Regions from separate parts of the Streptomyces sp. NPDC041784 genome, predicted to be linked through region 1. Evidence: riboswitches for the same ligand, from Rfam matches in the RefSeq annotation. Region 1 holds a riboswitch; each other region holds the start of a gene.
The links. A riboswitch is a leader RNA that binds a small molecule or an ion and turns the genes downstream of it on or off. The one in region 1 is predicted to bind S-adenosylmethionine.
Positions count from the first base shown of each region.

Region 1 (9,968 bases):
ACTTCAACCTGTCGATCAACGCGATCACCTGGTTCGTCCGGATCTTCTTCTTCGTCGGGCCGATCATCGCGTACATCCTCACCAAGCGGATCTGCCTCGGCCTGCAGCGCCGGGACCGCGAGAAGGTGCTGCACGGTCGCGAGACCGGCACCATCAAGCGTCTGCCGCACGGTGAGTTCATCGAGGTGCACGAGCCGCTCAGCCAGGAGCAGCTCTTCACGCTCACGGCCCACGAGCAGTACGAGCCGGCCGCGATCGGTGCCACCGTCGACGAGAACGGTGTCGAGCGCAAGGTGAAGGGTTCCGAGAAGCTGCGCGCCAAGATCAGCGACGCGTACTTCGGCGAGGACCAGCAGATCCCGAAGCCGACCGTCGAGGAGTACAAGGAGATCACGAGCGGCCACGGCCACCACTGATCGCCAGGCGTCGCCACGCCTTGAGTGAAGGGCCCCGTCCGGTCTTCGGACGGGGCCCTTCGCCGTGCCGTCCGGCTGGATAGGGTGGGATCACACTCTTCCGCGAGTCCCTACTCGTACGTACACACCCAGGAGCGGCTATGAGCGCTGTGACCCCCGCTGGAGGCGACACCGCGGCGGGCCGTTCCTGGCCCGCCCTGCTGAACGGCCTGCTGGCCGGCCAGGACCTGTCGGCGGACGACACCGCCTGGGCGATGGACCTGATGATGCGCGGCGAGGCGACCGACGCGCAGATCGCCGGGTTCGCCGTGGCGCTGCGGGCCAAGGGCGAGACGGTCGCGGAGATCAACGGGCTCGTGCGGACGATGTACGAGCACGCCAATCTGATCGAGGTGCCGGGCCGGACCGTCGACATCGTCGGCACGGGCGGCGACGGCGCCAAGACGGTGAACATCTCCACGATGTCGTCGATCGTCGTGGCCGGCACCGGCGCGAAGGTCGTCAAGCACGGCAACCGCGCCGCGTCCTCCGCGTCCGGTGCCTCGGACGTCCTGGAGAAGCTGGGCGTCAATCTGGAGCTGACGCCGAAGCGGGTGGCCGAGGTGGCCGAGGAGGCCGGGATCACCTTCTGCTTCGCCATCAAGTTCCATCCGGCACTGCGTCATGTGGGCGCAGCCCGCGGCCAGTTGGGCATCCGTACGGTGTTCAACGCGCTCGGCCCGCTGACCAACCCGGCGAAGGTGCGGGCGCAGGCGGTGGGAGTCGCCGACCCGCGCATGGCGCCCATCGTCGCCGGTGTCTTCGCCGAGCGAGGCAACTCCTCCCTCGTCTTCCGCGGCGACGACGGCTTCGACGAGCTGACCACCACGGCCACCTCCCGGGTGTGGGTGGTGCGCGACGGGAAGGTCACCGAGGAGACCTTCGACCCCCGGGACGTCGGCATCGAGCTGGTCCCGGTGGAGGCCCTGCGCGGCGGGGACCCGTCGTACAACGCGGAGGTCGCGCGGCGGCTGCTGGAGGGCGAGCCGGGCCCCGTCCGGGACGCCGTCCTGCTGAACTCGGCGGCGGCCCTGGTGGCCCTCGACCCGGGCGGGGCGACGCTGGCCGAGCAGATCGGCGCCGGGATGGCGAGAGCGGCCGAGGCCATCGACTCGGGTGCGGCCCGGCAGGCGCTGGAGCGCTGGGTGGCGGCCAGCAACGCCTGATACGACCCGATGGTCGTCCCGCGATCCGGACACGGGTTGCGGGACGACGATCACGTCGCGTACGTTCCTGTACCAGGTCATGAGTGACAGTCATGAGGCCCCGGCCGACTGTCCGGCAACCCTCCGTCCGTGGCGGGGTGCCCCGGGTGAGGACCAGGTCGTGGGCAGTGAGGTCCACGGCAAGCGCGGACCCCTCGCACACTTTTCGAGAGTGTGGGGCCAGGGGTCCTGGTCGTCGAGGAGCCTTCCGTGAGTCAGCGAATGCGATAGGGCGTAGAGCCCCGCCTCCGCATCCCTTCTTTCCTTCCTCCGTGCTGGAGCGCCGTCCGCTCGCACGGTGGTTTCCCCTTGCCTCTCACGGGAGTTCGCCATGTCCGTCTCCACCGCTGCCGCCGCCCAGACCGTTTGTGCCCCGCTGCCCGTTCTGGGCCGGGATGTCACCGTCCCGCTCGTCACCGGCGGCGAGGTCACCTACGCGGCCCTCGACTACGCGGCCAGCGCCCCCGCCCTCCAGCGCGTCTGGGACGACGTGGCGGCCTACGCCCCGTACTACGGCAGCGTCCACCGCGGCGCCGGCTACCTCTCCCAGCTCTCCACGGACCTCTTCGAGAACGCCCGCCGGACCGTCGCCGAGTTCCTCGACTGCCGCGCCGACGACCAACTGGTCTTCACCCGCTCGACGACGGACTCCCTCAACCTGCTGGCCCAGGCCCTGCCCGCCGGCTGCCAGGTCTTCGTCTTCGAGACCGAGCACCACGCCTCACTGCTGCCCTGGCAGGACGCTTCTGTCACCTACCTCGACGCCCCGCGCACCCCGAGCCAGGCCGTCGAGACCCTGGAGCGCGCCCTCGCCGCCCGCGACCCGTACGGCCCGGCCCTGGTCTGCGTGACCGGCGCCTCCAACGTCACCGGCGAGCTGTGGCCGGTACGGGAGCTGGCGGCGGCCGCGCACGCCCACGGTGCCCGGATCGTCCTGGACGCCGCCCAGCTGGCCCCTCACCACCCGGTGTCCGTCCGTGACCTCGACGTCGACTGGGTCGCCTTCTCCGGCCACAAGCTGTACGCCCCCTTCGGCTCCGGCGTCCTGGCCGGCCGCGCCGACTGGCTGCGCGAGGCCGACCCGTACCTCGCGGGCGGCGGCGCGAGCCGCCGGGTCACCCGGCGCGAGGACGGGGGAGTGGACGTGGAGTGGCACGAGAGCGAGGCCCGCCACGAGGCCGGCTCCCCGAACGTGATCGGCGCCTACTCCATCGCCTCGGCCTGCACGGCGCTCACCGAGGCCGGTTTCGACACGCTGGTCGCGCGGGAGCGGTACCTGATCGAGAAGGTGCGCACGGGCCTCGCCGAGGTCCCGGCGGTCCGGATCCTCTCCCTCTTCGGCGACGACGCCCCCCGGGTCGGGGTGATCTCCTTCGTCGTCGACGGCTGGAACAGCTCCCACTTCGCAGCCGCCCTCTCCGCCGAGTACGGCATCGGCGTCCGCGACGGCCTGTTCTGCGCCCACCCGCTGGTCCGCACCCTCCTGGGCGGCGCCCCCGAGGCCCAGGGCGAGTGCGGCGCCCCCGAGGCCGCCCCGGGCGAGAAGTCCCTCAACGCCATCCGGGTGAGCTTCGGCGCCGGCACCCCCGACGAGCACGTGGACCGCTTCGTCACGGCCGTACGCGCCCTGGTGAGCGAGGGTGCGCGGTGGACGTACCGGACGGAGAACGGCCGCTGCGTCCCGGCGGTCTAGCCGGTCCGCCGCCGGGGGCGGTGTTCGGTGTTCAGGCGGTCAGGAGTCCAGACCGATCGCGAACGCCGCCTCCAGGTCGTGCTGCGAGTACGTCCGGAACGCCACGTGGGTGTCCGTCGCCTCCACGCCGGGGATCTTGCTGATGCTGCCGGGGATCACCTCGGCGAGGTCCTCGTGCCGCTTCACCCGCACCATGGCGATCAGGTCGTAGGTCCCGGTGACGGAGAAGACCTCGCTGACACTGTCCAGCGAGGCGATCCGCTCGGCGATCTCGGGGATCCGGTCCACGCTGGTCTTGATGAGGACGATCGCGGTGATCACGGCTGGTTCTCTCCCTCGGGAGCCGGAGCTGGGGCGGCCTTCACTCTAGTGGTACGGCCGAAGCGCGCCCACGCGTAGCCGAGGCCCAGCCCGAAGCCCACCAGGTGCGCCAGATAGGCCACCCCGGGCCCCTGGGCCGCCCGCCCCGCCGCCACCCACTGGAGCGCCGCCCAGAACGGCAGCACGACCCAGGCGGGGAACCGCAGCGGCAGGAAGAACAGGAACGGCAGAAGACTGGTCACCCGCGCCCGGGGGAACAGGTACAGAAACGCGCCCAGCACCGCGGAGATCGCCCCCGACGCCCCGACCAGCGAGGACGACGACTCGGCGTGGGCGGCGGCGTACCCGAGCAGCGCGAGGTAGCCGCAGCCGACGTAGAACAGCGTGAACTGGACGCGGCCCATCCGTTCCTCGGTCATCGCCCCGAAGACGTACAGGAAGAGCATGTTGCCCAGGAGGTGCACCCAGCTGCCGTGGATGAACAGGGCCGTCGCCGGGGTCAGGGCGGCCCCGGGGGAGTCCTGGAAGAGTTCCACCGGGATCACGCCCCAGCGGCGGAAGTAGGCGCGCTGCGCGGCGAGCAGCCCGTCGCCGGAGCCGTACGCGGGATTGATGCCCGCGGCCGGGCCGATCACGAAGATCGCCGAGCACAGGGCGATCAGCCCATGGGTCACCGGAGCCGTCCGGAACGCTCTGCCGACGGGTCCGCTCCAGTTGCCGATCATGAACACAGAGCATGGCGTAACGGGACGCACCATCCCGTACCGCCTCGCCGCCGCGGACGGATGGGCGGCGACTACCCGCCAGGCCGTAGGGTTACGAGCCACACACGGCGGGGAGCCTCCGGCGCGACCCCCTCGCACGACCGACACTAGAAGGAAGCGGACAGTCACCATGACGGTTCCCCTGCCGACCGCCTCGACGCGGTGGCGCTGCACCCTCTGCGGCAACCTCACCCGGTTCGACGTGACGCGCTCGTCGAAGGTCGTCGAGTACATCCACCTCGACCTGGCGGGCGAGCCCAAGGTGGAGGAGCGCGAGGTCGTCAGTGAGACCATCGAGTCGGTGCGGTGCCGCTGGTGCAACGCCGTGGACCAGGTGGAACTCGTGGATCGGCCGGGCGCCGACTCCTGACGGAGGCGGCCCCGCACAGGCATTGTGGGGTGTGACGGATGGTGGAGAGCGCAGGCGGGGGGCCGGGCGACGGCGCCGCTGAGGTGCTCGACCGTCCGCTGCCCGACGGCGTGCGCCGGCGGGTCGTGCAGATCGTCTCCGACGGGTTCGGCGGGCTGACCGTCGGTGAACTGCCCGCGCAGCTCAGGCAGTACGCCCGGTTCGCCCCGAATCGCCGGGCCAAGTTCGCGGGCAACGCGATGGCGGCCGCGCTGGAGACCGATCCGCTGTTCCGGCAGCGCATCGCCGAGAAGTTCAGAGAAGCCCAGCCGGAGCTGTCCGGCGCTCTCGACTCCGGCTCGCCGACCCCGGCCGCGGACCCGCTCGACGTGGCGGCCGCGGCCTACGTACTGCGGCCCACCGGCTGGGTGAAGCTGGTGACCGCGGCCGGCGAGGAGGCTCAGCGGGCGGACGCCGAGCGCGTCGACGAGGAGAGCCGGGCCGAGCTGGAGCGGCTGCGCGAGGAACTGGAGCGGACCCGGGAGCAGACCCGGGCGGACACCGGGCGGCTGCGCGCCGAGCTGGACGCGGCGAAGAAGGAAGCGGAATCGCTTCACCGCAAGCTGCGTTCGGCCCTCAGTGACGTCAAGCGCGGCGAGGCCGCCCTGCGCAAGGTGCAGGGCGAGATCGAGGCCGTACGCGCCGAGGGGCAGACCCAGGTCTCCGCCGCCGAGAGCGAGACCCGGCGGCTCAAGGCCCGCCTCGGCGAGGCGGAGGCGGCTCTGGAGGCCACCCGGCGGGCTGCTCGCGAGGGGCGCAGCGTCGAGGACATGCGGGTACGGCTGCTGCTGGACACCGTGCTCGACGCGGCCCAGGGGCTGCGGCGCGAACTGGCGCTGCCCCCGGTGTCCGTGCGCCCCGCGGAGACGGTCGACGCGGTCGAACCGGGACGTATGACCCCCAAGGACATCGCCGCGCGCGCCCTGTCGGAGAACGATCCGGCCATTCTCGACCAGTTGCTCGCGCTGCCCCAGGCGCATCTCGTCGTCGACGGCTACAACGTCACCAAGACCGGCTATCCGCAGATGCCGCTGGAGAAGCAGCGGCTGCGGCTGCTGGGGCAGCTCTCCCAGCTCGCGGCGCAGACCGGCGCCGAGGTCACCTGTGTCTTCGACGGAGCCGAACTGGCCGCTCCGGTGCTGCTGGCGCCGCCGCGCGGGGTGCGGGTGCTGTTCTCCAAGCCGGGTGTGACCGCCGACGAACTGATCCGCCAGCTGGTGCGGGCCGAGCCGCCGGGCCGCCCGGTGATCGTCGCCTCGACCGACCGCGAGGTGGCCGACGGGGTCGCCAAGGCGGGAGCCCGGCCGGTGGCCTCCGCGGTGCTTCTGAAGCGACTGTCCTGAAAGTCGAAGTTGCAGGTTTAATGCCTGAATTGGCCCGGATCGTCACGCAACGTAGTGTCAATCCGGCGTCACCGCACGTGAGTTACGTGAAAAAACTGCGTTGCGTGAGGTGATTTTTGCTCCTGGGGATTTGAACTGATCACGGCGAGGTCACTAAGGTCTGGTGCTCGAACCTCCACACGGGTGATCACTCAAAAGAAGGAGCCCGTCTCCGTGGCGTCCCACCGTCGACCGAAGCAGCCGAGCCGCGCGCGCGTGACCGTGCTGACCACCGCAGCCGCCGCTGCCGTCGTCCTGTCCTCCCAGGCCGCCAACGCGGCGCCGAGCGAGAAGCTCAGCAAGGACGAGGTGAAGACGAAGGTCGACAAGCTCTACGAGGAGGCGGAGCAGGCCACCGAGAAGTACAACGGGGCCAAGGAGAAGCAGGAGAAGCTCCAGAAGGAGATCTCCACCATCCAGGACGACGTCGCCCGCGGCCAGGAGGAGCTCAACGAGCTGCGCGACTCCATGGGCCTGGCGGCCGCCGCGCAGTACCGCACCGGCACCATCGACGCCTCCCTCCAGCTCTTCCTGTCGTCGGACCCCGACGACTACCTGGACAAGGCGTCCACCGCCGACCAGCTCAGCGCCCAGCAGGTCGAGGCGCTGAAGAAGATCCAGGAGAAGCAGCGCGAACTCGCGCAGGACCGCGCCGAGGCCTCCGACAAGCTCAAGGACCTCGCCTCCACCCGGACCGAGCTGGGCAAGAAGAAGAAGGAAGTCCAGGGCAAGCTCGCCGAGGCGCAGAAGCTCCTCAACTCCCTGACCGCCGAGGAGAAGGCCGAGCTGGCCGCCGAGCAGGACCGCGCCAACCGCTCCTCCTCCGAGCGCGTCGACCTCGGTGACACCGGGTCCGCCTCCAGCCGCGCCGCCGCCGCCTTCGCCGCGGCCCAGTCCAAGCTCGGCACCCCGTACGTCTACGGCGCCACCGGCCCGTCCTCCTACGACTGCTCGGGCCTCACCTCCTGGGCCTACGCCCAGGCCGGCGTCGGCATCCCGCGGACCTCCGAGTCGCAGTCGACCATAGGCACGAAGATCTACTCGAGCAGCCAGCTCCAGGTCGGCGACCTCGTCTTCTTCTTCAACGACCTGCACCACGTCGGCCTGTACGCCGGCAACGGCCAGATCATCCACGCGCCGCGCACCGGCACCGTCGTCCGGTACGAGTCGATGTCCACCATCGGCGGCCCGTTCATGTTCGGCGTCCGCGTCTGACCCGGAGCCCGCGACCGGGGTTCCTCACCCCCACGGGTCCGTTCCAAGATCAGGACACGACACCGCCCGAACGGGCGAATTACGACGACCCGAAGTGACCCCACGCCCCGCCGGTGACCTGCGTCAGCGGCGGGGCGTCACTGTGTGTGCTCTCCCGAGGTCTTTGGTCACCCCCTGGACACGGGGCTACTGTCTGCCGCGTTTCGTCAGCCAGTGGAAGGAGCGCGGCTTCCCGTGGGGTCCCATCGCCGCCTTGCACCGTCCGGGTTCGACCGGGGCGCCACCAGCGCCCTGTCCGTGCTGTCCGCCGCGGCCGCCGCGCTCGGCGCCCTGTCCGCGGTACCGGCCACGGCCGCGCCGCACGACGACACCCGGGCCGAGGTGGACCGGCTCTACGAGGAGGCGGAGAACGCCACCGAGGCCTACAACAAGGCCGGCGAGCGCGCCGGCACCCTGCGCGAGCAGGTCGGTGACGCCCGGGACGCGATCGCCCGGCAGCAGGCCCGCATCAACGACCTGCGGGAGGAACTCGGTTCACTGGCCGGCGCGCAGTACCGCTCCGGCGGCCTCGACCCGTCCCTGGCGCTGCTCTTCTCGGACGACCCGGACGAGTACCTCGACAAGGCGTCCGTCCTCGACCGCATCACCACCCACCAGGCCGGGGAACTCAAGGAACTCCAGGGCGCCGTGCGCGATCTCGCCCAGGAGCGGGCCGAGACCGCGAGCAAGCTCGCCGAGCTGGAGAAGAGCCGCAAGGCCGTGGCGAGCCACAAGCGGACCGTCGAGCGCAAGCTCGCCCGGGCCCGGCAGCTGCTCAACTCGCTGCCGTCCGCCGAGCGGGCCGCCTATGACCGGGCCTCCCGCGCCGGCCGCTCCGACATGCCCGACCTCGGGGGCGCCGTCCCGGCCTCGGGGCGTGCGGCCGCCGCGCTCGCCGCCGCCCGCTCCGCGCTCGGCAGGCCGTACGTCTGGGGCGCCAACGGCCCCTCCGGCTTCGACTGTTCGGGCCTGATGCAGTGGTCGTACGGGCAGGCCGGGGTCTCCCTGCCGCGCACCTCGCAGGCCCAGGCCCACGCGGGACGGCGCGTGCCGCTCTCCGAGGCCCGGCCCGGGGACATCGTCACCTACCGCTCCGACGCCAGCCATGTCGGCATGTACGCCGGCAACGGCCAGGTCATCCACGCCCCCTACCCGGGCGCGCCGGTGCGCTACGACCCGGTCGGGATGATGCCGGTCTCCTCGGTGACCAGGCCCTGACCGGCGCCCGCTCGGGTGCCTCGCCGTACGATCGGGAGGATGGCTGGGCACAGGCGGGCGCGCGGATCGGAGGTGGTGGCGCTCTGTCTGCTGCTCGTCTCCCTGGTGGCCTGCGGCGGCCGGCCCGCGCAGGACGGCGCGCGGGCCGAGGTGCAGCGGGTGCTGGACCGGCGCGCGGCGGCCGTCCTCGACCACGACGCCCGCGCGTACGCCGCCACCGGCGCCGCCGCCCCCTACGCCCGGCTGAAGGCCGTACCCCTGGCCGCCTGGTCGTACCGGGTGACCGCCGTGCGCCGTGACGGCGACACCGCGACCGCCGACGCCGAACTGAGCTACCGCGTCGAGGGCTACGACCGGGCCGCCCCCGTGACCGCCGGCCGTACCCTGCGGCTCGCCCGGGACGCGGCCGGGCGGTGGTCGGTGACCTCCGAGAAGCCCGCCCCGAAGGCCGCCGAACAGCTGTGGGACCAGGGCGAGGTGACCGCGGTGCGCGGCGCCCACAGTCTCGTGCTGGGCGTCGGGCAGGCCGCGGAGCGGCTGCGGGAGTTCGCGGACCTCGCGGACGGCGCGGTACCGGCGGTGTCGGCGGCCTGGGGCACCGGCTGGGCCGGGCACGTCGTCGTCCTCGTGCCGCGGTCGCTGGAGGGCATGGCGGGACTGCTCGGCTCGCCCGCCTCCTCCTACCGGGGCATCGCCGCCGTCACCACCGGGGAGACCGGCGGCGGGGCCGGGGCGCCCGCCGACCGGATCGTGGTCAATCCCGACGCCTACGCCATGCTCGGCGAGGTCGGCCGGCAGGTCGTCCTCACCCACGAGACCGCCCACGTGGCCACCCGCTCCCACACCAACGCCGCCACCCCGCTGTGGCTGTCCGAGGGGTACGCCGACTGGGTCGGCTACCGCGAGACCGGCCGCACCCCCCGCCAGGCCGCTTCCGAACTCCACAACGCGGTCGCCCACGAGGACCTGCCGGCGGAGCTGCCCACCGACGACGACTTCGGCTTCTCCGGGGACGCGACCCGGCTGGCCCGCGCGTACGAGGGCGGCTGGCTGGCCTGCCGGATGATCGCCGACCGGTGGGGCGAGGTGAAGCTGGACGCGTTCTACCGGGCCGTGGGGGCGCACGAGGAGCGGCCGGGAGCGGTCGAGGGTGCGCTGAAGAGCGTGCTGGGCGTCTCGGTGGCGGACTTCACCGCGGACTGGCAGGCGTATCTGCGGGATCAGCTCGGCTGAGCCAGCGTGTCGAGTGCCTCCCGGAGCCAGGCCC
Region 1 is NZ_JBVJAB010000002.1:347,347-357,314, reverse strand. It holds gene qcrB (cytochrome bc1 complex cytochrome b subunit) at 1-416, shown strand, start outside; gene trpD (anthranilate phosphoribosyltransferase) at 557-1,621, shown strand; SAM riboswitch class IV at 1,697-1,813, shown strand; gene ACZ6D7_RS05280 (aminotransferase class V-fold PLP-dependent enzyme) at 1,992-3,353, shown strand; gene ACZ6D7_RS05275 (Lrp/AsnC family transcriptional regulator) at 3,393-3,674, opposite strand; gene ACZ6D7_RS05270 (rhomboid family intramembrane serine protease) at 3,671-4,399, opposite strand; gene ACZ6D7_RS05265 (hypothetical protein) at 4,569-4,808, shown strand; gene ACZ6D7_RS05260 (NYN domain-containing protein) at 4,847-6,190, shown strand; gene ACZ6D7_RS05255 (C40 family peptidase) at 6,404-7,444, shown strand; gene ACZ6D7_RS05250 (C40 family peptidase) at 7,679-8,701, shown strand; gene ACZ6D7_RS05245 (hypothetical protein) at 8,741-9,934, shown strand; gene ACZ6D7_RS05240 (PadR family transcriptional regulator) at 9,922-9,968, opposite strand, start outside.

Region 2 (9,968 bases), on a different contig from region 1:
GGAAGTCGTGGGGCGCGTCGGTGTCAGAGCACCTTGCTGAGGAAGTCCCGGGTCCGCTCGTGCTGCGGTCGGTCGAGAACCTCGGCCGGCGGGCCCTGCTCGACGATCCGTCCGCCGTCGATGAAGACGACCCGGTCGGCGACCTCGCGGGCGAAGCCGATCTCGTGGGTGACGATGACGAGGGTGGTGCCGCTGGTCGCCAGGTCCTTGATGACCGCGAGGACCTCGCCGACGAGTTCGGGGTCGAGGGCCGAGGTGGGCTCGTCGAAGAGGATGACGCCCGGGCGCAGCGCGAGGGCGCGGGCGATGGCGACGCGCTGCTGCTGGCCGCCGGACAACTGCCGGGGGTAGGCGCCGGCCTTGTCGGCGAGGCCGACGCGGCCGAGGAGTTCGCGGGCGAGTTCCTGGGCGGCGGCTCTGCTGAGCTTCCCGGTGGCCACGGGGGCGGCGGCGACATTGTCCAGCACGGTGAGGTGCGGGAAGAGGTTGAAGTTCTGGAAGACGAAGCCGATGCGGCTGCGCTGGGTCAGGATGGTCCGCTCGCTCAGCTCGCGCAGACGGCCGCCGTGCCGGCGGACTCCGATCGGCTCGCCGTTGATGCTGACGTAGCCGATCTCCGGCTTCTCCAGGTGGTTGACGACCCTCAGCAGGGTGGACTTCCCGGAGCCGGACGGGCCGAGGATCACGGTGACCTCGCCGGGCCGCACGGTGAGGTTCACCCCGTCCAGCACCCGGTGGGTGCCGTACCACTTGTGCACGTCGTGGACCTCGACGGCGGCCGGTGCGGTCTCGGTGGTCATACGGCGGCCTCCTTGCGCAGCCGCTGCCTGAACTCGACAAGGGCGCTGCGGAATTGCTGGAGCGGGGTGGGCGGCAGGGAGCGGGTGGCGCCCCGGGCGTAGTACCGCTCGACGTAGAACTGGACGACGGACACCACGCTGGTGAGGATCAGGTACCAGACGGTGACCACGAGGAGCAGCGGCACGATGTCGCCGGGGTAGGTGGCGCCCATGGTCTGGGCGGTGCCGAACAGGTCGAGCAGCGACACGTAGAAGACCAGCGAGGTGGACTTGATCAGGCCGATCAGCTGGTTGACGTAGTTCGGGGTGATCGAGCGCAGGGCCTGTGGGAAGACGATCTTCCAGAACTGGTAGCCCTTGGGCAGGCCGAGGGCGGCGGCCGCCTCGTGCTGGCCCTGGTCGACGGAGAGGATGCCGCCGCGGACCACCTCGGCGGCGTAGGCGGCCTCGTTGAGGCTGAGGCCGACGACGGCGATCGCCATGTCGGTGGCGAGCCGGGACTCGTCGAAGGTGAAGAAGGCGGGTCCGAAGGGGACGCCCAGGCTCAGCGTCTGGTACAGGGCGCTGAAGTTGTAGAGGAAGAGCAGCACCACGATCAGCGGGATGGAGCGCAGCGCCCAGACGTAGGTCCAGCTGACCGCGCGCAGCACCGGGCTCCTGGAGAGCCGGGCGAGGGCGAGCAGGATGCCTCCGACGAGGCCCAGCACCGCGCTGTAGGCGGCGACTTCGAGGGTGATCAGCAGTCCGTCGAGGATCACTGGCCGCAGGAACCAGTAGCCGAAGCGGTCCCATTGGTAGAAGGGGTTGGAGACCAGGCCGTGGACGAACTGCGCGACAAGGACCAGGGCGACGGCGGTGGCGATCCACCGTCCGGGCCGGCGCAGAGGCTGGACTCGCTGGGCGGCGAGCTTCTCCGACGGCGTGTCGAGGGCAGGTGCTTCGGCGAGGGTCACGGCACCTGGGGGTTCACTCATGAGGGGCTCCGGCGGGAGTCGGGTACCCCGGACGGGCACAGCCGTGGTGGCGGCCGTGGTGAGGCGCACGGCGCACGGATGTGTACACGGAACCGGGGTGGGGCGGTCAACGGCACACCGATCGGGCGGTGTTCGTCAGGAACGCGGAGGCGGGGCGAAGGGTGGTGAGAAGGATTCAGCCCCGACAGCGGGCACGGCCCGGTGCGGTACACAGTGCGCTGTTCACGCGGAGCAGATCGACGGCGCGGTCGGCGACGAGGGGCTGGGCGGACGGCCGTACGCAGCCCCGGAGGCGGCGGGGCGCCGTCCTGAGAGCTGCGTACATGGGGTTCTCCGTCACTGTCGCGGCCCCCGAAGGGGCCCTCGCGCTTACCGAATCGTCCTTGCCGGAACGGCATCCGGTCCGGTCGTCACCTGGGGCACCCCACCGCGGCGCGAGGGTTGCCGGTCAGCAAGCCAGGGCTTGTCGCTGACACTCATGACCGTTCTGGGCCGTAAGTTAAGACGGGTGCCCGAGCGAATGTCAACGCCGGTCCACGGGCTGGAACGGCTACTGGACGGGCGCGGTGTGCGCCGCCCAGTCCAGGATCTGCACGGCGGAACCGGCGGCCTCCAGGCCCTGGCAACGGGCGTGGTGGCGGCGGGCGATGCCGTCGAGGTCGAGGTGGGCGCCGAAGGCCGGGTGGCCGGCCAGACGGCGGGCGTAGGCCCACAGGGCGGGGTGGCCGGCGATGCGGTGCACCGCGGCCGCGTCGAGATGATGGCGGTGGACGGTGTCCAGCTGGACCAGAGCGACCCACAACTCGACGTCGGCGGCGGTGATCTGATCGCTGATCAGATACGGCTGCACACTCAGCCCCTGGTCCAGCACGCCGAGCGTGTGAAGCAGGGTGTCGAGCGCGGTGGCGCGTTCCGTGTTCCCGGCGTTCCCGGCGTCGGCCGCCCCGGCGCGCTGCGCGGCCGCCTCGATGCCCTGGGCGCACATTCGCTCGACGGCCTCGATCTCCGACTCGGCGCCGCACGGGTACAGCATGGCCCGGCCGCCGCCGAAGCTCCCCCAGCCTTCGGCCGGGGGGACCCCCGTCTCGCTGAGCTCGGCAAGGTCACGGGCGATGTCGGGCCCGTGGGTGGAGACGATGCGGCCCGACCAGTCGTCGCTGAGCACGGGCGCGGCGGCCGGTCCGGTGTAGCGGTGGGCGCTGGCGTCGTAGAGCGGGCGCAGCGCGGAGTGGCCGCCGTCGGGACGGTCCGGGACGGCGGGCAGGAAGGTGACCGGACAGGACCGGTCCAGGCCGAGGAGGCTGTGGGTGACGGCGATGCGCAGCCCGTCGGGGTCGGCCGGTGACAGGTGCAGGCGGTAGCGGCGCGGTACGGCGTAGTGGCCGCTGCGGGCGTCGCGGCCGATGCGGCCCCGGAAGGCGGGGGCGGGGCGGACGGACAGCCGGGCGGCCGGTGGTGTGACGGACATGAGTCTCCCCGGGGGCGGCGCGCGCGGCGGACCGGCGCGCGGCGGATGCGACGTCGGAGTGGGAGGCGGACCTCGTCGGCGCGCGCCGGGCGGCGGTGCCCAGGGGGCACCGCCGGGGGCGGTGGGCGCGGGAGGGGTCCGGCTCAGCCCTGGTGGCTGATCGCGCTGCACACGCGCTGCAGGTCGATGTGACGGCGGGAGGTGAGCAGGGGCGACGACCATGCCGTACGGCTCGCTCGGCCGGTGGCAGGCTCCTGTCGTCCCATGATTCCCTACCCGTTCACTAGGATTCCCGTACCGAGTGTCGATCGGCCCCCGTCCGTCGTCAAGGGGGCGTCCACCAGGTGAGTCCGCGGCCGCGGTTCCCTCACTCCGGCCGGCCGTCGCGCCCCTCCGGCGTCATCTCACGCGTGGGACGTGGCCGTCGCGGCGAACGCGTCGGCGGCGGCGAGGTCGAAGTCGCCGTGGTCGCTGCCGAGGCCCTGCGCGACGAGCGCCGCGGCGGCGCTGCCGAGGACGGCGGCGTCGCTCGGCGTACGGCCGAGGCCCACGCCCCGCAGATAGCCCGCGGAGAACGCGTCGCCGCACCCGGTGGTGTCGACGACGTCGACGACGAAGGCGGGCACCGGTTCCGCGCCGTCGGCGGTCACCACGAGCGCGCCGTCCCCGCCGCGCGTGACGGCGACGACGCCCGCCCCGGCGCCCAGGAGCTTGCGCGCCCCCTTGAGCAGGTCGTCCTCGCCGGTGAAGCCGAGGACCTGGTCCTCGTTGGGCAGGAAGTGGTCGATGTGGGGCAGGGCCGCCTCGATCTGCTCGAAGCCGCCGAGGACACCCGGCGCGAGCAGGTCGACGGAGGTGACGACGCCGTGCTCCTTGGCGTACGACAGGATGCGGGTGGCGGTGTCGACGCCGATCAGCTCGGGGCCGCCGAGGTGCAGATGGGTGGCCTGGGCGAGGGCGTCCCAGGGGACGTCGTCGAGGCCGTAGGTGATGTTGGCGCCCAGCAGGTGGAGCGAGGGCCGGTCGCCGTTGGGGCGGATGGGCAGAACGCTCGCGGAGGTGGCGGTGTCCGTGCGGCGGACGAGGAACTCGGTGTCGATGCCCGCCCTGCCGAGCAGTTGGACGAGCAGGTCGCCGGTGGGGTCGGTGCCGACGGCGCCCGCGCTGCGCACCTCGGCGCCCAGCTTGGCGAGGGTGAGGGCGGTGCCGCCGGCCGTTCCGGCGGCGGTCATCCGGATGTCCTCGACGAGCGTCGCGCCCTGGCCCTCGGGTATCTCCTCCACCGGCCGCACCAGCACGTCCAGCACGTGCACGCCCATCGTGAAGACCTTCATCACTGTCCCTCCTGCGTGGGTGGTACGGGGTGGGTGGTGCCGTAGTCGCGGGCGATCGCGGCCTCGATCACCGCGAGCTGCTGCTGTTCGTCGAGGAAGCGGGGCCGGCCCATGGTGGCCGCGCGCTGGTAGACGCCGCAGGCCCATTCGAGGAGCAGGGCGTGCTCGACGGCCTTGCCGAGGGTCGTCGCGTGGGTGACCGCGCCGTGGTTCGCCATCAGGGCGGCGCCACGGCCGTCGAGGGCGGCGAGGACGGACTCGGCGAGTTCCGGGGTGCCGAAGGTGGCGTACGGCGCGACCCGCACGGTGCCGCCCAGCGCGAGCAACTGATAGTGGACGCAGGGCAGTTCGTCGAGCACGCAGGAGACCGCGGTGGCCATCGGGGCGTGGGTGTGGACGACGGCGCCGGTGCCATAGCGGTGGTAGACGCCGAGGTGGAGGTCCAGTTCGGAGGTGGGCCGCAGGGTGCCGGCCACGATCTTTCCGTCGAGGTCGACCACGGTCACCTGGTCCGGCGTCAGTTCGGCGAGGACCGCTCCGGTCGCGGTGACGGCGACCAGGTCGTCGACACGGACGCTCACGTTCCCTGCCGTGCCGATGAGGAGGCCCTCGGCCCCCAGGCGCCGGCAGACGTCCGCCACGGCGGCCCGTTCCCTGCTCAGCGCCGAGCTTGAGGCGGTCATGGGCGCGAAGGTAGCGTAAACCTGAAACAAAGTCACGTTCACGTTCGGAGACGATTCTTGGACCGGCCGACCACGGAAACGGGTGCCGCTTCCCTGCGCCGCACACCCCGGCAGGCGCGCAGCAGGGCGCGGCTGGCGCTGCTCCTCCAGGCTGCCGAGCGGATCCTGGTGGAGGACGGCGTCGAGGCGCTCACCACGACCCGGGTCGCGGCCGAGGCGGGGGTGTCGGTCGGCTCGCTGTACCAGTACCTGCCGGACCGGGGCGCGATCATCGACGCCCTGGCGGCGGGCTGGTTCACCCGCCTCGAAGGGGCGATGGACGACCTGGCGGAGGCCGCCACGAAGGAGCGCTGGGACGATCCGGTGGGCGTCCTCGTCGACGCGTACGCGGGGATCTACCGGACGGAACACGGTTTCCGCGCCCTGTGGTTCGGCAGCGGGCTGACCGAGCGCACCCGGGCCGCCGACCGCGAGCACAAGCGCCGGATGGCCGACGGGATCCGCCGGGTGCTGCTGGCGCTGGAGGTGGCCCGCGACGACGAGGCGCTCGCCCGGGCCTGTCACGCCGCGATCCTCGCGGCCGACGCCCTCGCCCAGGAGGCCTTCCGCCGGGACGCGAACGGCGACGCGGCGCTGCTCGACGAGGCGAAGGTGATGCTGCGCGGGTATCTGGCGGACGTGGTGGCGCGGTACTGACGTCGGCCGCCGGGGCGCGCCACCGGGACGGCAGGGGGCCCGCAAGGGGCGGAAAACGCCGGAAGCCGCTTTCCCGGCGCCGTGGAAACGGCTCGGGAAAACGGCTTCCGATTGGTGACCTCACCAGTCGGGACGACAGGATTTGAACCTGCGACCCCTTGACCCCCAGTCAAGTGCGCTACCAAGCTGCGCCACGTCCCGCCGCGCTGCCGCGGCGGTGAGCTGCGGGAACGCGCAGGTAAACCTTACCGCACGTGGGCGGGTGCGGCGGTCGGGACCTGCTGGGCGGCCGGGCCCGAGGGGTGGGCGGCGCGCCGTACGGGGACCAGGAGGGCGGCGAGGGCCGCGCCCAGGCACAGCACCGTGGAGGTCGCGGGGCTGGAGCCGTGGGAGGCGCTCACCTCCTGGCTGGACCGCTTCGCGGGCTACATGGTCACCAAGCGGGCGGTGCGCGAGGCCCTGGAGGGCGGCACGGAGATCTTCCAGGCATGCCGCGAATCGATGTACGCGGCGGGCGGCCCGCTGTTCGAGCGGGCGCAGCGGGCCGGGGCCGCCCGGGCCGACATGGACTTCGGCGATCTGCTGCGGATGGTCGCCGGCATCACGGCGACCGCCTTCACCGACGACGCGCAGCGCGACCGCGTCCTGGGCATCGCCCTGGACGGGGTGCGCGCCGCGCGTTGAGCGGGCCGTCCGACGTCGCGGACGGGAGACCGGGTCAGCCGGCCAACGGGTGGGCGGGGTCCAGGAGTTCTGCGATCCGCTCGACGACGGTCTGGGCCGTGTTGCCGTTGGGAGCGTCCGGTCCGACCGTCGTGGAGACCGCGATGGACAGCCGCTTGTGCGGTTCGTACGCCATCACGGCCGCGTAGCCGAAGAAGGACGGGTTCTGCACGACCCAGCCGTTCTTGACGAGGACGCCGAGACCGAAGTGGAAGTCCTCGGTCATCGGCAGGCACACCGTGGCGGGACACGTGGCCGTCGGCCGGCCGAGGCCCACCGTGCCCGGGTTCAGCTGGGTGCGGAAGGAGGCCGGTGAGAGCAGTTCGCCCGATCCGATGCCCTGCCCGGAGCGGGCGAGGTCGCAGATGTCCTGGGTCAGGACCGCGCCGGGGGCGGTGGTCCAGGACGGGTTGAAGTAGGTGGACTCCTCGTAGGTGCCGCGCTCGTCGTCGTAGGCGTGCAGGACGGGCTCCGGGATGACCGCGGTGTCGTTGTTGCGGGTGTTGCGCAGGTCGAGGGGGCCGATGACGCGCTGCCGCAGGAGGCGGTCGAGCGGGGTGCGGGTGATCTTCTCCAGGGCGCGGCCCAGGAGGACGAAGTTGGCGTGCGAGTAGCTCCAGTTGGTGCCGGGCTTGTACCACAGGGGGTGGCTCAGGGAGATCCCGACGAGTTCCTTCGGCGTCCAGTGCTGCCACGGGTCGGCGTAGAGCTTCTTCAGGAACGCCGGGTCGGTGACGTAGTCGTGCAGACCCGAGGTCGAGGAGCCGAGCATGCGCAGGGTGATCTTGTCGCCGTGCGGCAGGTCGGGCAGCCAGCGGGAGACCTTGTCGTCCAGGCCCGCCTTGTGCTCCTGGACGAGCTGGAGCAGCACGGTGCCGAGGAACGCGATGCCGACCGAGCCGGTGCGCAAGTGCATGGCGGGGGTGGCGGGCACGTCCGTCATGGACTCGCCGACCGCGCCGGTCACGAGCGGGCGTCCGCCGACCGTGACCCGCACGATGGCGGCCTCGAGATCGAGGTCCCGCTTGGCCTGGCGGACGATGCCGAGGACCTCGCGCGCCTGGCCGGAGGGGTCACGGGTGGCGACGCACGCCCGGTCCCGACCGTCGGGAGGGGCGGCCCCGACTGGCTCGGCGGCCCCGGTGGGCCCGGTGGCCCCGGTGGGCCCGGTGGGCCCGGTGGCCCCGGCGGCCCCGGCGGCCCCGGCGGCCCCGGCGGCCCCGGCGGCCCCGGCGGCCTCGGCGGCCTCGGTGGTGGCGGACGCGGTCTGGAGGGTGGTGGCGAGGAGGGCGGCGGCGCACAGCACCGCCGTACGGGTACGCGTCATAGGCGCACTATGGGCCGGTCACCGCGATCGCCCCGATGCCAACACTCGGGACCCGGCCGCGCCGGACCCGTACGGACGTATGAAGGCACGGGGCACGGGGCATGGGGCATGGGGCACGGACAGATGTCGAGGTCGTGAAGGTCGTCATCGCCGACTCACCGGGATTGTGAGGCATGAAGGACACCGAGGACTTCTCCCGCCGGCCGGGCGTCGCGTTCGTGGCGGGCGGGACCGGCGCGGTCGGCGCGGCCGTCGTACGCGTCCTGGCCGCGCGCGGCAGTGCGGTGGTGTTCACCTACCGGTCCCGTCGCGCTGCGGCCGAGGCGCTGGCCGGTGAGGTGAAGGGGATGGTCGAGGCGCTGCCCCTGGACCTCACCGACGAGTCGGCGACGGCCCGTGCGGTGGCCTCGGCCGCCGAGGCGTACGGCGGGATCCACACGCTGGTGTACGCGGCCGGTCCGCATGTGCCGATGCGGCATCTGAGCCGGGTGTCGCCGGGCGAGTACCGGGCCCAACTGGAGGGCGACGCGGTGGCGTTCTTCAACCTCGTCCATCCGGCGCTGGGACCGCTGCGGGCGAGCCGGGGCAGCGTCGTCGCGGTCACCACGGTCGCCACCCGGCGCTTCCCGGTGCGCGACGGGCTGTCCTCCGGCGCGAAGGGGGCCGTGGAGGCGGTCGCCCGCGCGCTGGCCGCCGAGGAGGGCCGCTACGGGGTGCGCGTCAACTGCGTCGCCCCCGGCATGCTCGCGGACGGCATCGCCGCCCGGCTGATCGAGTCGGGCGAACTGGACGACGCGGCCCTCGCGGTCACCCGGCGCGCCATCCCGCTGCGCCGGTTCGGCGCGGCGGCGGACATCGCGGAGGCGGTGTCCTTCCTCGCCTCGGACCGGGCCGGGTTCATCACCGGGCAGGCGTTGGGGGTGGACGGCGGCTACAGCGTGTGAGCCGACGTCAGCTCCCTTGGCCGGGCGGACTGTTCGAGCGCGCGCACTCCGCAGTCAGGCCGGTCGACGACCTCCCGAGGACCGGCCTGACTGCGTAGTCACGCCAGTCTTGGCGGCGGATCGGCGCACGTCAAGACCCGTCTCGTCCCTTCCCAGTCACTCGGCGGTCGACACACAGAGTTTTCCCTGTCGACCACAAGGGGCCGAGAAAGGGCCTACCGATTCGGACATGTAATCCAAAGGAACGCATTTCTTGCGGTCGTTCATGTTTCTACGATGTGAGTGGTGGGTGAACGACGTCGGACCCGAAAGGAATTCATCCGATTTCCTACGCCCTGGCCGCCGGTCCATGACTGACCGAATCAATGCGCCTGGTTACCGGCCGATCGTTCGAACGTTGACCAGTGAGTAATAAGAGCACTACCTTTCAACGCGTTTCGAGCAAGCGTCTTTCGTTGCGTGTTCCGTGGTGATCTGGTCCCGCTGGAATGCGGTGCACCGCCTTTGCTGTCCTGAACCCCCCACCCTGCGGTTTCATCCTTGATTCGGAGAATCATGACGTCCGCTGCGCGTTCCGAGGACATGATCATCGGCATCACTCCCTTCGGCGAGCCCGACGCCGGCCTCGCCCTGGCGGTCGGCCGGGCCGGCGGGCTCGGGGTGCTCGATCTGGGGGCCGGGGACCGAAGATCGCGGGAGGCGCTGGCCCGGCTGCGACGCGCGTCACCCGGCGCGTTCGGGGTCCGGGTGGGCCCGGGCTGCCGGCTCGCCCCGGCGGACCTGGGAACCGGCGGCCCGCACACGGTGGTCCTGGCCGCGAACGCCCCCTGGCCGGTCGCGGAGGTCGCCGAGCGGTACCGGGTCCTGGTGGAGGTCACCGGACTCGACAGCGCGCGGGAGGCGGTGCGCGCGGGGGCGCACGGGCTGATCGCGCGGGGCGCGGAGTGCGGCGGCCGGATCGGCGAGCTGAGCACGTTCGTGCTGCTCCAGCAGCTACTCGCCGCCCCCGACACGCAGCT
Region 2 is NZ_JBVJAB010000003.1:558,641-568,608, reverse strand. It holds gene ACZ6D7_RS09180 (amino acid ABC transporter ATP-binding protein) at 24-800, opposite strand; gene ACZ6D7_RS09175 (amino acid ABC transporter permease) at 797-1,774, opposite strand; SAM riboswitch class IV at 2,135-2,258, opposite strand; gene ACZ6D7_RS09170 (glutathione S-transferase C-terminal domain-containing protein) at 2,325-3,242, opposite strand; gene ACZ6D7_RS09165 (putative leader peptide) at 3,386-3,508, opposite strand; gene ACZ6D7_RS09160 (carbohydrate kinase family protein) at 3,647-4,576, opposite strand; gene ACZ6D7_RS09155 (class II aldolase/adducin family protein) at 4,576-5,259, opposite strand; gene ACZ6D7_RS09150 (TetR family transcriptional regulator) at 5,317-5,955, shown strand; tRNA gene ACZ6D7_RS09145 (tRNA-Pro) at 6,083-6,156, opposite strand; partial or broken gene ACZ6D7_RS09140 (SbtR family transcriptional regulator) at 6,322-6,639, shown strand; gene ACZ6D7_RS09135 (serine hydrolase domain-containing protein) at 6,674-8,005, opposite strand; gene ACZ6D7_RS09130 (SDR family NAD(P)-dependent oxidoreductase) at 8,179-8,949, shown strand; gene ACZ6D7_RS09125 (SDR family oxidoreductase) at 9,505-9,968, shown strand, end outside.
Region 2: another riboswitch for S-adenosylmethionine. It lies ahead of ACZ6D7_RS09175 (amino acid ABC transporter permease); the one in region 1 lies ahead of ACZ6D7_RS05280 (aminotransferase class V-fold PLP-dependent enzyme).

Region 3 (9,968 bases), on a different contig from region 1:
GACCGGCCTGGCGCACCAGGAAGTCCATGTCGTCGGTGACGGTGGAGGCGACGAGGGTGGTGGTGCCGTGCCGGCGGTGTGTCCGGATGGCCTGCTGGATGTCCTCCGCCGTACCGGAGAAGGACGCTCCGCCTCCGCCGTGGTTGTGCAGGTCGATGAAGCCGGGGACCAACCAGTGGCCGCTCACGTCGATGACCTGGGCGTTCTCGGAGGCCGTGCCGGTGATGCGGGTGCCCTCGACGATCACTTGGCCGTCGCGGACCGTTCCGCCGGGCAGGACCACATGGGCGCCGGAGAGGACGAGGGGCGCCTTGCCCGCGGGCCGCGGGTCGTGGGTGGCGTCGCGCGCAGTTCCCCGCGCCCCTAGAGGGGTGGCCATCAGGGTGTTACCTCCATACCGTCAGTCGTCTCGAGGAGATCCCAGGCCAGGAGCCCCGCACCTCGGCAGCCCGCCGTGTCGCCCAGTGCCGCCGGCACGATCGTCGGCAGTTTCTGGAAGGTGATCCGCCGCCGGACGGCGTCCCGCAGCGGTGTGAACAAGGTTTCCCCCGCCTCCGCGAGCCCGCCACCGATGACGAGCGTGCGCGGGTCCAGCAGGGTGAGCGCGGTGACCAGGCCGTCGGCGAGCGCGTCCACGGCGTTCCGCCAGATCCGGACGGCGTTCGGGTCGCCGGACGCGACGGCCTTCGCGCAGTCCGCGGCGTCCGCCTCCGGATCCCCGCAGGCCGCCGCCCATGCCTCGCTCACCGCCGCCGCCGAGGCGAACCGCTCCAGACAGCCGTGCTGCCCGCACGGACACGGGGCCCCGCCGGGCCGTACGACGATGTGGCCGATCTCGCCCGCGAAGCCGTGCGCGCCCGCCTCCACCCGGCCGTCGACCCCGATGGCGCCCGCGATGCCGGTGCCCAGCGCCACGAACAGGAACCGGTCGGCACCCCGGCCCGCGCCCACCCGGCCCTCGGCGAGCCCGCCGGTGCGCACGTCGTGGCCGAGTGCGACGGGGCTGCCGAGCCGTTCGGCGAGCAGCGCGCGCAGGGGGACGTCGTGCCAGCCCAGGTTGGCCGCGTAGGCGGCGACGCCCCGGGTCTCGTCGACGATCCCGGGCACCGCGACGCCGGCCGCGGCCGCGGGCTCGCCGAGCAGGTCGATGCCGTGGGCGCGCAGGTCGGCGGCGAAGTCGAGGATGGCGGCGACCACCGCGTCGGGGCCGCGCTCGCGGCCGGTGGCCCGGCGGTCCTCGTGCAGCAGGGTGCCGTCGGTCCCGACCAGCGCGGCCTTCATCCCGGTGCCGCCCACGTCGAGGGCGATGACATGTCTCACGGGAACAGTGTGGACCGATTACCCGCAAGAGGTCTAGTCCACTTGCGCGGGTTGGGGGTACGGTCCCGCTCCAAGAGGGCCGAAAGAGGTCTAGTCCACACGGGTGGTGTAGACCTTAATCCGGATAGCGGTCCATTGGTATGAACAATCACTTGTCCATCCATTGGACAATCGGACGCAGTGAGCAGTCGGGAGAAGAGGCCAGTGCAGGCGCGGGCAGGAAAGTCGGGAACGGTCGCGGGGAAGATCGGCGGGACGATCGCGGGGGTGTCCGCACTGGGCATGGCCGCGGTCCTCTCCGGTTGCGGACTCACCGGAGGCTCCGACGACGTCACCCTCAGACTGGTCGCGGCCGACTACGGCGACAGCGCCGCCAACAGCTCCGAGAAGTACTGGGACAAGCTCGTCGCGGCGTACGAGAAGGATCACCCGAACGTCACCGTCGAGGTGACCGTCTACTCCTGGAACGACGTCGACGCCAAGGTCAAGGAGATGGTCGACGCCGGCGACGCGCCCGACATGGCGCAGATCGGCGCCTACGCCGACTACGCGGCCGCCGACCAGCTCTACAAGGCCGGCGAGCTGCTCTCCATCCCCGTCCAGGCCGACTTCGTGGGCCAGCTCGCCGACGCGGGCAAGGTGCGGGGCGTGCAGTACGGCATGCCGTTCGCCTCCTCCACCCGGCTGCTCTTCTACAACAAGACCCTCTTCGAACAGGCCGGCCTCACCCCGCCGACCACCTGGGACGACCTCGCCAAGGACGCGGCGGCGCTGAAGAAGGACGGCGTGAAGTACCCGTACGCGCTGCCGCTCGGCTCCGAGGAGGCGCAGGCCGAGACCATGCAGTGGCTGCTCAGCGGTGGGGGCGGCTACAACCAGACCGTCAGCAGCTACAGCCTCGACTCCACCGAGAACGTCGACACGTTCGGCTGGCTGAAGAACGAGCTGGTCGGCAAGGGGCTGACCGGACCGGTCGCACCCGCCGAGCTCAACCGCGCCGACGCCTTCGCCGCCTTCACCAACGGTGACGTCGGCATGCTCAACGGCCACCCGTCCCTGATGAAGGCGGCCGCGAAGAAGGGCGTGAAGTTCGGCATGGTGCCGATGCCCGGCGTGGACGGCCCCGCCAAGGTCTCCATGGGCGTCGCCGACTGGATGCTGGCCTTCCGCAAGAACGGGCACGCCGATCAGATCGGCGACTTCCTCGACTTCGTCTACAGCGAGGAGAACGTGCTCGACTTCTCCCGCGAGTACGACCTGCTGCCGGTCACCAACTCCGCCTCCCAGGTCATGAGCACGGCCAAGGAGGACGCCGACCTCCAGCCGTTCCTGGAGGAACTCCCGCTCTCCCAGCTCTACCCGGTCGGACGGACCTCCTGGGCGCAGGTCAGCGCGGCGATCAAGAAGGAGATCGGCCGGGCCGTGACCCCGTCCGGCAGTCCGGCCACGGTGCTGGGCGACCTCCAGACGACGGCCGCGACCGCGGAGAGCGCCGCCGGGGAGTGAGTCGGCTGTCGGTGGCCGGGGTTACCGTTCAGGGCATGCAGGAACAGCTGGAGGACAGGGAGCGCGCCGTCCTCGCCCTGGAGCGACGCGGCTTCCCCGGCCCCGGCGCGAAGGAGCGTGCGATCCGCGAGGAACTCGACCTCTCCCCGCTCCGCTACTACCAACTCCTCAACGCCCTCCTCGACGACCCCCGCGCCCTGGCCCACGACCCGGTGACGGTGAACAGACTGCGCAGGGTCCGCGAGACCCGCCGCGCCGAACGCTGATCGCTAGGCGCCGAGCCGCCGAGCCGCCGAGCCGCCGACGGGGTCTCGGTGTGGCTCGGTCCCGTGGCCTCGCCCCCCGGTCGCCGTGCCCCGCGGATATCGTCGGCGTATGGGCATCCATGAGACGCACTCCGAGGAACCCGTACCCACCCCCACCCCCGTCCCCACCACCCCCGCCGGGCGTGAGGGGCTCGGCGCGATCCTCGCCAGGCCCTCCCGCACCCTCGTCGGGCTCGACTTCGACGGCACCCTCGCCCCCATCGTCGCGAACCCCGAGGACGCACGGGCCCACCCCGACGCCCTCGCCGCGCTCACCGCACTCGCCCCCAAGGTCGCCGCCGTCGCCGTCGTCACCGGCCGGCCCGCCGAGGTCGCCGTACGCAACGGCGGGTTCGCGGGGGCGCGGGGGCTGGAGCATCTCGCCGTCCTCGGCCATTACGGCGCCGAGCGCTGGGACGCCCGGACCGGCACCCTCACCGCCCCGCCCCCGCATCCGGGCGTCGCCGCCGTCCGCGCCGAACTGCCGGGGATCCTCGACGCGGCCGGCGGCGAGCCGGGCGTCTGGGTGGAGGAGAAGGGCGGCCGGGCCGTCGCCGTCCACACCCGCCGGGCCACCGACCCCCAGGCCGCCTTCGACGCCCTGCGCGCGCCCCTCACCGACCTCGCCACCCGGCACGGGCTGATCGTCGAGCCCGGCCGGATGGTCCTGGAACTGCGCCCGCCGGGCATGGACAAGGGCGTGGCCCTGCTGGAGCACGTCCGCGAGACCGGCGCCCGGTCGGTCCTCTACGCCGGCGACGACCTCGGCGACCTCCCCGCCTTCGCCGCCGTGGACAAACTCCGCTCCGACGGCGTCCCCGGCCTGCTGGTGTGCAGCGGCAGCACGGAGGTCACCGAACTGGCCGACCGCGCGGACCTCGTCGTCGACGGGCCCGCCGGCGTCGTACGGCTGCTGCGGGAGCTGGCCGGTCAGCTGGGCTGAATCTCCCGGAGCGCCTCCAGCTGATCCAGGAACCACCGGGCCGGAGGCAGCGCGGTCGCGGCCGCCGCCAGCCTCTTGGTGCGCTCGGCCCGCTCCTCCGGCTTCATGGTGAGACCCTCGTGCAGGGCACGGGCGGTCTCCAGCACGTCGTACGGATTGACGACGAGGGCGTCCTCGCGGAGCTCCCAGTACGCCCCCGCCTCCCGGGACAGCACCAGCGCGCAGCCCTCGTCGGAGACCACCGGGATCTCCTTGGCGACCAGGTTCATACCGTCCCGGACGGGGTTGACCAGGGCCACGTCCGCGAGGCGGTAGGCGGCGAGCGAGCGGGCGAAGTCGTCCTTCACGTGCAGGACGACCGGGGTCCAGCCGGGGGTGCCGTAGGTCTTGTTGATCTCCGTGGCCAGGCGCTGCACCTCGGCCGTGTAGTCGCGGTAGACGGCCAGATCCTGGCGGGAGGGGTAGGCGAAGGCCACATGGACCACCCGCTCGCGCCACTCCTCGTGGTCGTCGAGCAGCTGCCGGTAGGCCAGCAGGCCGCGCACGATGTTCTTGGACAGCTCGGTCCGGTCGACCCGGACGATCGTCTTCCGTCCCTCTCCGATCTCCTCGCGCAGGGCGGCCATCCGCTCCTCGACGTCCGGCCGGTGCGAGCGCTCGCGCAGGAAGTCGGCGTCGGCCCCGAGGCCGTGGACGCCGAGCCAGGTCCGGTGGCCGGGGCCCTTCCAGCCGGGCACGTACTGGAACGACTCCGGCACCCCCGACAGAGCCATCCGCGCGGCCACGTCGAGGTCCAGGGCCTGGACGCAGGACGAGAAGGCATCACTCCACCGGTGGGTCAGGAACCCCAGCCGGTCCGCCCCGAGCATGCCCAGGACCAGCTGCTCGCGGATGTCCCGCGGCAGCAGGGCGAAGTAGTCCGCCGGCGCCCACGGCGTGTGCGAGAAGTGGCCGATGCGCAGGTCGGGGCGGAGCTCCCGGAGCATCCCGGGGACCAGGCACAGGTGGTAGTCCTGCACCAGGACCGCCGCGCCCGGCGCCGCCTCCTCCGCCAGCGCCTGCGCGAAGGCCCGGTTGTACGTCTCGTACGACGCCCACTGGCGCCGGAACTCCGTGTCGAAGACCGGCTCCAGCGGGGTCTGGTACAGCAGGTGGTGGATGAACCAGAGCACCGAGTTCGCGATGCCGTTGTAGGCGTCCGCGTGGACGTCGGCCGGAATGGGCAGCATCCGCACGCCCTCCTCGCCGACCCCGCGCCGGACCGCCTCGCGGTCGCCGTCGGAGAGCGCGGAGCAGACCCAGAGGGCGCCCGCGTCCGGGCCGATGGCCGACAGGCCGGAGACCAGCCCACCGCCTCCGCGTTTCGGGTCCAGCGAGCCGTCCTCGCGGAGCGAGTACGAGACCGGGCCGCGGTTGGACGCGACCAGCACCTGAGCACCCCGAGCGGCAGCTTCGTGCGTGGTAGCCATACGCCTCAACCTAGCCCGGCGCGGAAACGCTCAAACGTACGGTCGCGCTGTGTGGACGGTCCATATCCGGCCGTATCGCGGGCCGTATACGGCGCCACGCCCGTGTTACGCGACCTTGCGCGACTGGTACTCCGCGATCTCCGCCATCGGCGGCCGTTCCTCCGTGTCCACCGAGTAGGTGCGTGGTTCGAAACCGTCCGAGCCCCGCTCGAACTGGGTGAGGGAGGGACGGACGAGATGGCCGCGGGCCAGCCGGAGCTGGGCGGTGCGGTAGATCGCCGCCGCCATCCGGCCGAGCGCCTGGCCGTCCTGGTGGCGGTGCTTGCGCACCCCCACGTCGACCTGGGCCAGCGCGTCGAGGCCCACCAGATGCAGGGCGTCCACCAGCATGCCCAGCTCGACCCCGTACCCGACCGGGAACGGCAGCTGCTCCAGCAGGGTGCGCCGGGCCGCGTACTCGCCGCCCAGCGGCTGGACGAACCCGGCCAGCTGCGGCCAGTGCATGTTGAGCAGCGGCCGGGCCATCAGCTCGGTCACCCGGCCGCCCTGGCCGGCCGCGCCGCCCAGCGGACGGTCGTACATGCCCTTGACCAGGTCCACCTGGGGGTCGGTGAGCAGGGGGCCCACGATGCCCGAGACGAAGTCGGAGGAGAACTCCTTCAGGTCGGCGTCGATGAAACAGACGATGTCCCCGGTGGTGACGAGCAGGGAGCGCCACAGCACCTCGCCCTTGCCGGGCACGGCCGGGAGGCGCGGCAGGATGGTGTCCCGGTGGACGACCCGCGCGCCCGCCGCGGCCGCGACCTCGGCGGTACGGTCGGTCGACCCCGAGTCGACGACGACGATCTCGTCGACCAGCGGGACCTGCTGCATGAGGTCGTGACGGATGACCGCGACGATGTCGCCGACCGTCTCCTCCTCGTTCAGCGCGGGCAGGACGACGGACACCGACTGATGGGTGGCGCGTTTCGCGGCCAGGATCCGGTGCAGCGGACGATCGGCCACGGACCAGGAGCGGGTGGTCAGCCAGCGCTCGACTTCTTCCAGCACAGTCTGCGGCTCCTCACTGTCGTGATCACACCGGGTGCACGGCGGGTGACCGTGTGATCCATCTCGCGGTTCGGACGACTATCTCAACTGTCCTGGCCTTCGGTTACAGTCTTGAACAACGCGGATGACCATCGCATGTCCGAGGTCGTCCGCTGTTCGCCGAGTTCAACAACTACATACCGCTCATCCAGAGGGGCAGAGGGATACGGCCCGATGAAGCCCCGGCAACCCTCCAGCCGGTCTTGTCACATTGATGTGGCGAGGCTCCCGGCTCGGGAAGGTGCCAAATCCGTCTCACGGCGAGATGCGTCGTGAGGAAGATGAGGAGAAAGGGCCTCGCCTCACATGGCTGCGCAGACTGTTGCAAGCACCACGGACAGCACTACCGAATCCACCGTAGACCTCGGCCCCGCCGCCGCGCTGAGCTGCCGCGAATGCGGTCACCGCGTGCCCCTCGGCCCGGTCTTCGCGTGCGAGGAGTGTTTCGGCCCGCTCGAGATCGCGTACGACTTCTCCTCCTACGACACGGAGGAGCTGCGCAAGCGCATCGAGGCGGGACCCGCGAACATCTGGCGCTACGCGCCGCTGCTGCCCGTCCCGGCCGACGTGGCGGACAAGCCGAACATCAACCCCGGCTGGACCAAGCTCGTCAAGGCCGACAACCTCGCGCGTGAGCTGGGCGTCACCGGCGGGCTGTACGTCAAGGACGACTCCGGCAACCCGACGCACTCCTTCAAGGACCGTGTCGTCGCGCAGGCCATCGAGGCCGCCCGCGCCTTCGGCTTCACCACCCTGTCCTGCTCCTCCACCGGCAACCTCGCCGGTGCCGTCGGCGCCGCCGCGGCCCGCGCCGGTTTCCGCTCCTGCGTGTTCATCCCGCACGACCTGGAGCAGGGCAAGGTCGTCATGGCCGCGATCTACGGTGGCGAACTCGTCGGCATCGAGGGCAACTACGACGACGTGAACCGTTTCTGCTCCGAGCTGATCGGCGACCCGGCCGGCGAGGGCTGGGGCTTCGTCAACGTCAACCTGCGGCCGTACTACGCGGAGGGGTCCAAGACCCTGGCGTACGAGATCTGCGAGCAGCTCGGCTGGCGGCTCCCGGACCAGCTGGTCGTCCCGATCGCGTCCGGCTCCCAGCTCACGAAGATCGACAAGGGGCTCCAGGAGCTGATCAAGCTGGGGCTGGTCGAGGACCGGCCGTACAAGATCTTCGGTGCGCAGGCGGAGGGGTGCTCGCCGGTGTCGGTGGCCTTCAAGGCCGGCCACGACGTCGTACGGCCCCAGAAGCCGAACACGATCGCCAAGTCGCTGGCGATCGGCAACCCGGCGGACGGTCCGTACGTGCTCGACATCGCGCGGCGTACGGGCGGTGCCGTGGAGGACGTGAACGACGAGCAGGTCGTGGACGCGATCAAGCTGCTGGCGCGGACCGAGGGGATCTTCGCGGAGACGGCCGGTGGGGTGACCGTCGGGGTCACGCGCAAGTTGATCGAGAACGGTCTGCTGGACCCGACGAAGACCACGGTCGTCCTGAACACCGGCGACGGCCTGAAGACCCTGGACGCGGTGGCCGGCACCGGCCTCACCGCGACCATCCGCCCCACCCTGGACTCTTTCCGAGAGGCTGGCCTCGCATGAGCGTCACTGTCCGCATCCCCACCATCCTGCGCACCTACACCGGCGGCAAGGCCGAGGTGCCCGCCGAGGGTGCGACCCTCGGGGAGGTCATCTCCGACCTGGAGAAGAACCACACCGGGATCGCCGCGCGCGTCCTGGACGACCAGGGCAAGCTGCGCCGGTTCGTCAACGTGTACGTGAACGACGACGACGTGCGGTTCGAGCAGGGGCTGGAGACGGCGACCCCGGACGGTGCCGGCGTCTCGATCATCCCGGCCGTCGCCGGCGGCTGACCTGTGGTTGACCGTCGTTCAGTACCCACCGGTAGTAACCGTCGGTAACAGTGATTACCGAGTGTTCATCGAATTGCCCCCTCCGTGAGAGAAGCGGAGGGGGCAATTCAGTGTGATTGAGCGCGGTACAGTTGGGGAACCGGGTCGCGAAACCCTGATCCGGAGTCTTTGATTTCTGCCTTGAGCCCGATAAGAAGCAGCCAAAGTGTGCGCCTCTTTCGTGGCTTTTGTGGCATTTGCGGGGCCCGACTTGCCCTGAATTCTGGCGAATTCTCGCCACATTCCGGATCGTGTGCGTCCAGAATTCTCGTCCAAGTGACCTGTTGCAGAGGGCAGTTGGACAGATACATTCGGCCGCGGTCGACGCGTTCCGGCGCACGCCCCCAACCAGCTGGGGGGTGAGGTCTGACCCGGATCCACGAAGTGTGGATCTGTGCAAGGGCCAGTAATAGGGGAGTTAGGCATGGCTCAGGGCACCGTCAAATGGTTCAACGCGGAGAAGGGGTACGGCTTCATCGCGGTCGACGGTGGTGCGGATGTTTTCGTCCACTACAGCGCGATCCAGATGGACGGATACCGCACCCTGGAAGAGGGTCAGCGGGTCGATTTCGAGATCTCGCAGGGCCAGAAGGGGCCGCAGGCGGACATGGTCCGCCTGGCGACCGGCTGAAGCACGCGCCGACTGACAGCGACGTTCTTCTGTTTCATCTTCGAAGGGCTCGCACCTCCTGGGGTGCGAGCCCTTCGGCATGCCCGGGGACCGGCGGGCGCGCCGCTGTTCACCTGCGGATCGGCCCGAGCCGCTTGCACTCGGCATGGGCGAGTGCTAATCATTGGCGTTAGCACTCTGAAGGTGAGAGTGACAACGAAGGACCGGGTCGGTGAGGCCCGCAGGCCAGGTGGGGCAAGGAACCACACGGCATGCGAGCCGTCCGTCGCGGGCGCGGGCGCGGTCCGAAGGAATCACCCCCAGTCCTGGAGGGACCACTTCACATGGCCAAGATCATCGCGTTCGACGAGGAGGCGCGGCGCGGCCTCGAGCGCGGCATGAACCAGCTCGCGGACGCCGTGAAGGTGACGCTCGGCCCCAAGGGCCGCAACGTCGTCCTCGAGAAGAAGTGGGGCGCCCCCACGATCACCAACGATGGTGTGTCCATCGCCAAGGAGATCGAGCTCGAGGACCCGTACGAGAAGATCGGCGCCGAGCTGGTCAAGGAAGTCGCCAAGAAGACGGACGACGTCGCCGGTGACGGTACGACCACCGCGACCGTTCTCGCCCAGGCGCTGGTCCGCGAGGGTCTGCGCAACGTCGCCGCCGGCGCCAACCCGATGGCTCTGAAGCGCGGTATCGAGAAGGCCGTCGAGGCCGTCTCCGGTGCCCTGCTGGAGCAGGCGAAGGATGTCGAGACCAAGGAGCAGATCGCTTCCACGGCCTCCATCTCCGCCGCCGACACCCAGATCG
Region 3 is NZ_JBVJAB010000071.1:1,282-11,249, reverse strand. It holds gene nagA (N-acetylglucosamine-6-phosphate deacetylase) at 1-379, opposite strand, end outside; gene ACZ6D7_RS47200 (ROK family protein) at 379-1,320, opposite strand; gene ACZ6D7_RS47195 (ABC transporter substrate-binding protein) at 1,603-2,826, shown strand; gene ACZ6D7_RS47190 (DUF3263 domain-containing protein) at 2,862-3,092, shown strand; gene otsB (trehalose-phosphatase) at 3,202-4,074, shown strand; gene ACZ6D7_RS47180 (alpha,alpha-trehalose-phosphate synthase (UDP-forming)) at 4,062-5,543, opposite strand; gene ACZ6D7_RS47175 (glucosyl-3-phosphoglycerate synthase) at 5,649-6,593, opposite strand; SAM riboswitch class I at 6,774-6,920, shown strand; gene thrC (threonine synthase) at 6,939-8,234, shown strand; gene ACZ6D7_RS47165 (MoaD/ThiS family protein) at 8,231-8,506, shown strand; gene ACZ6D7_RS47160 (cold-shock protein) at 8,970-9,176, shown strand; gene groL (chaperonin GroEL) at 9,500-9,968, shown strand, end outside.
Region 3: another riboswitch for S-adenosylmethionine. It lies ahead of thrC (threonine synthase); the one in region 1 lies ahead of ACZ6D7_RS05280 (aminotransferase class V-fold PLP-dependent enzyme).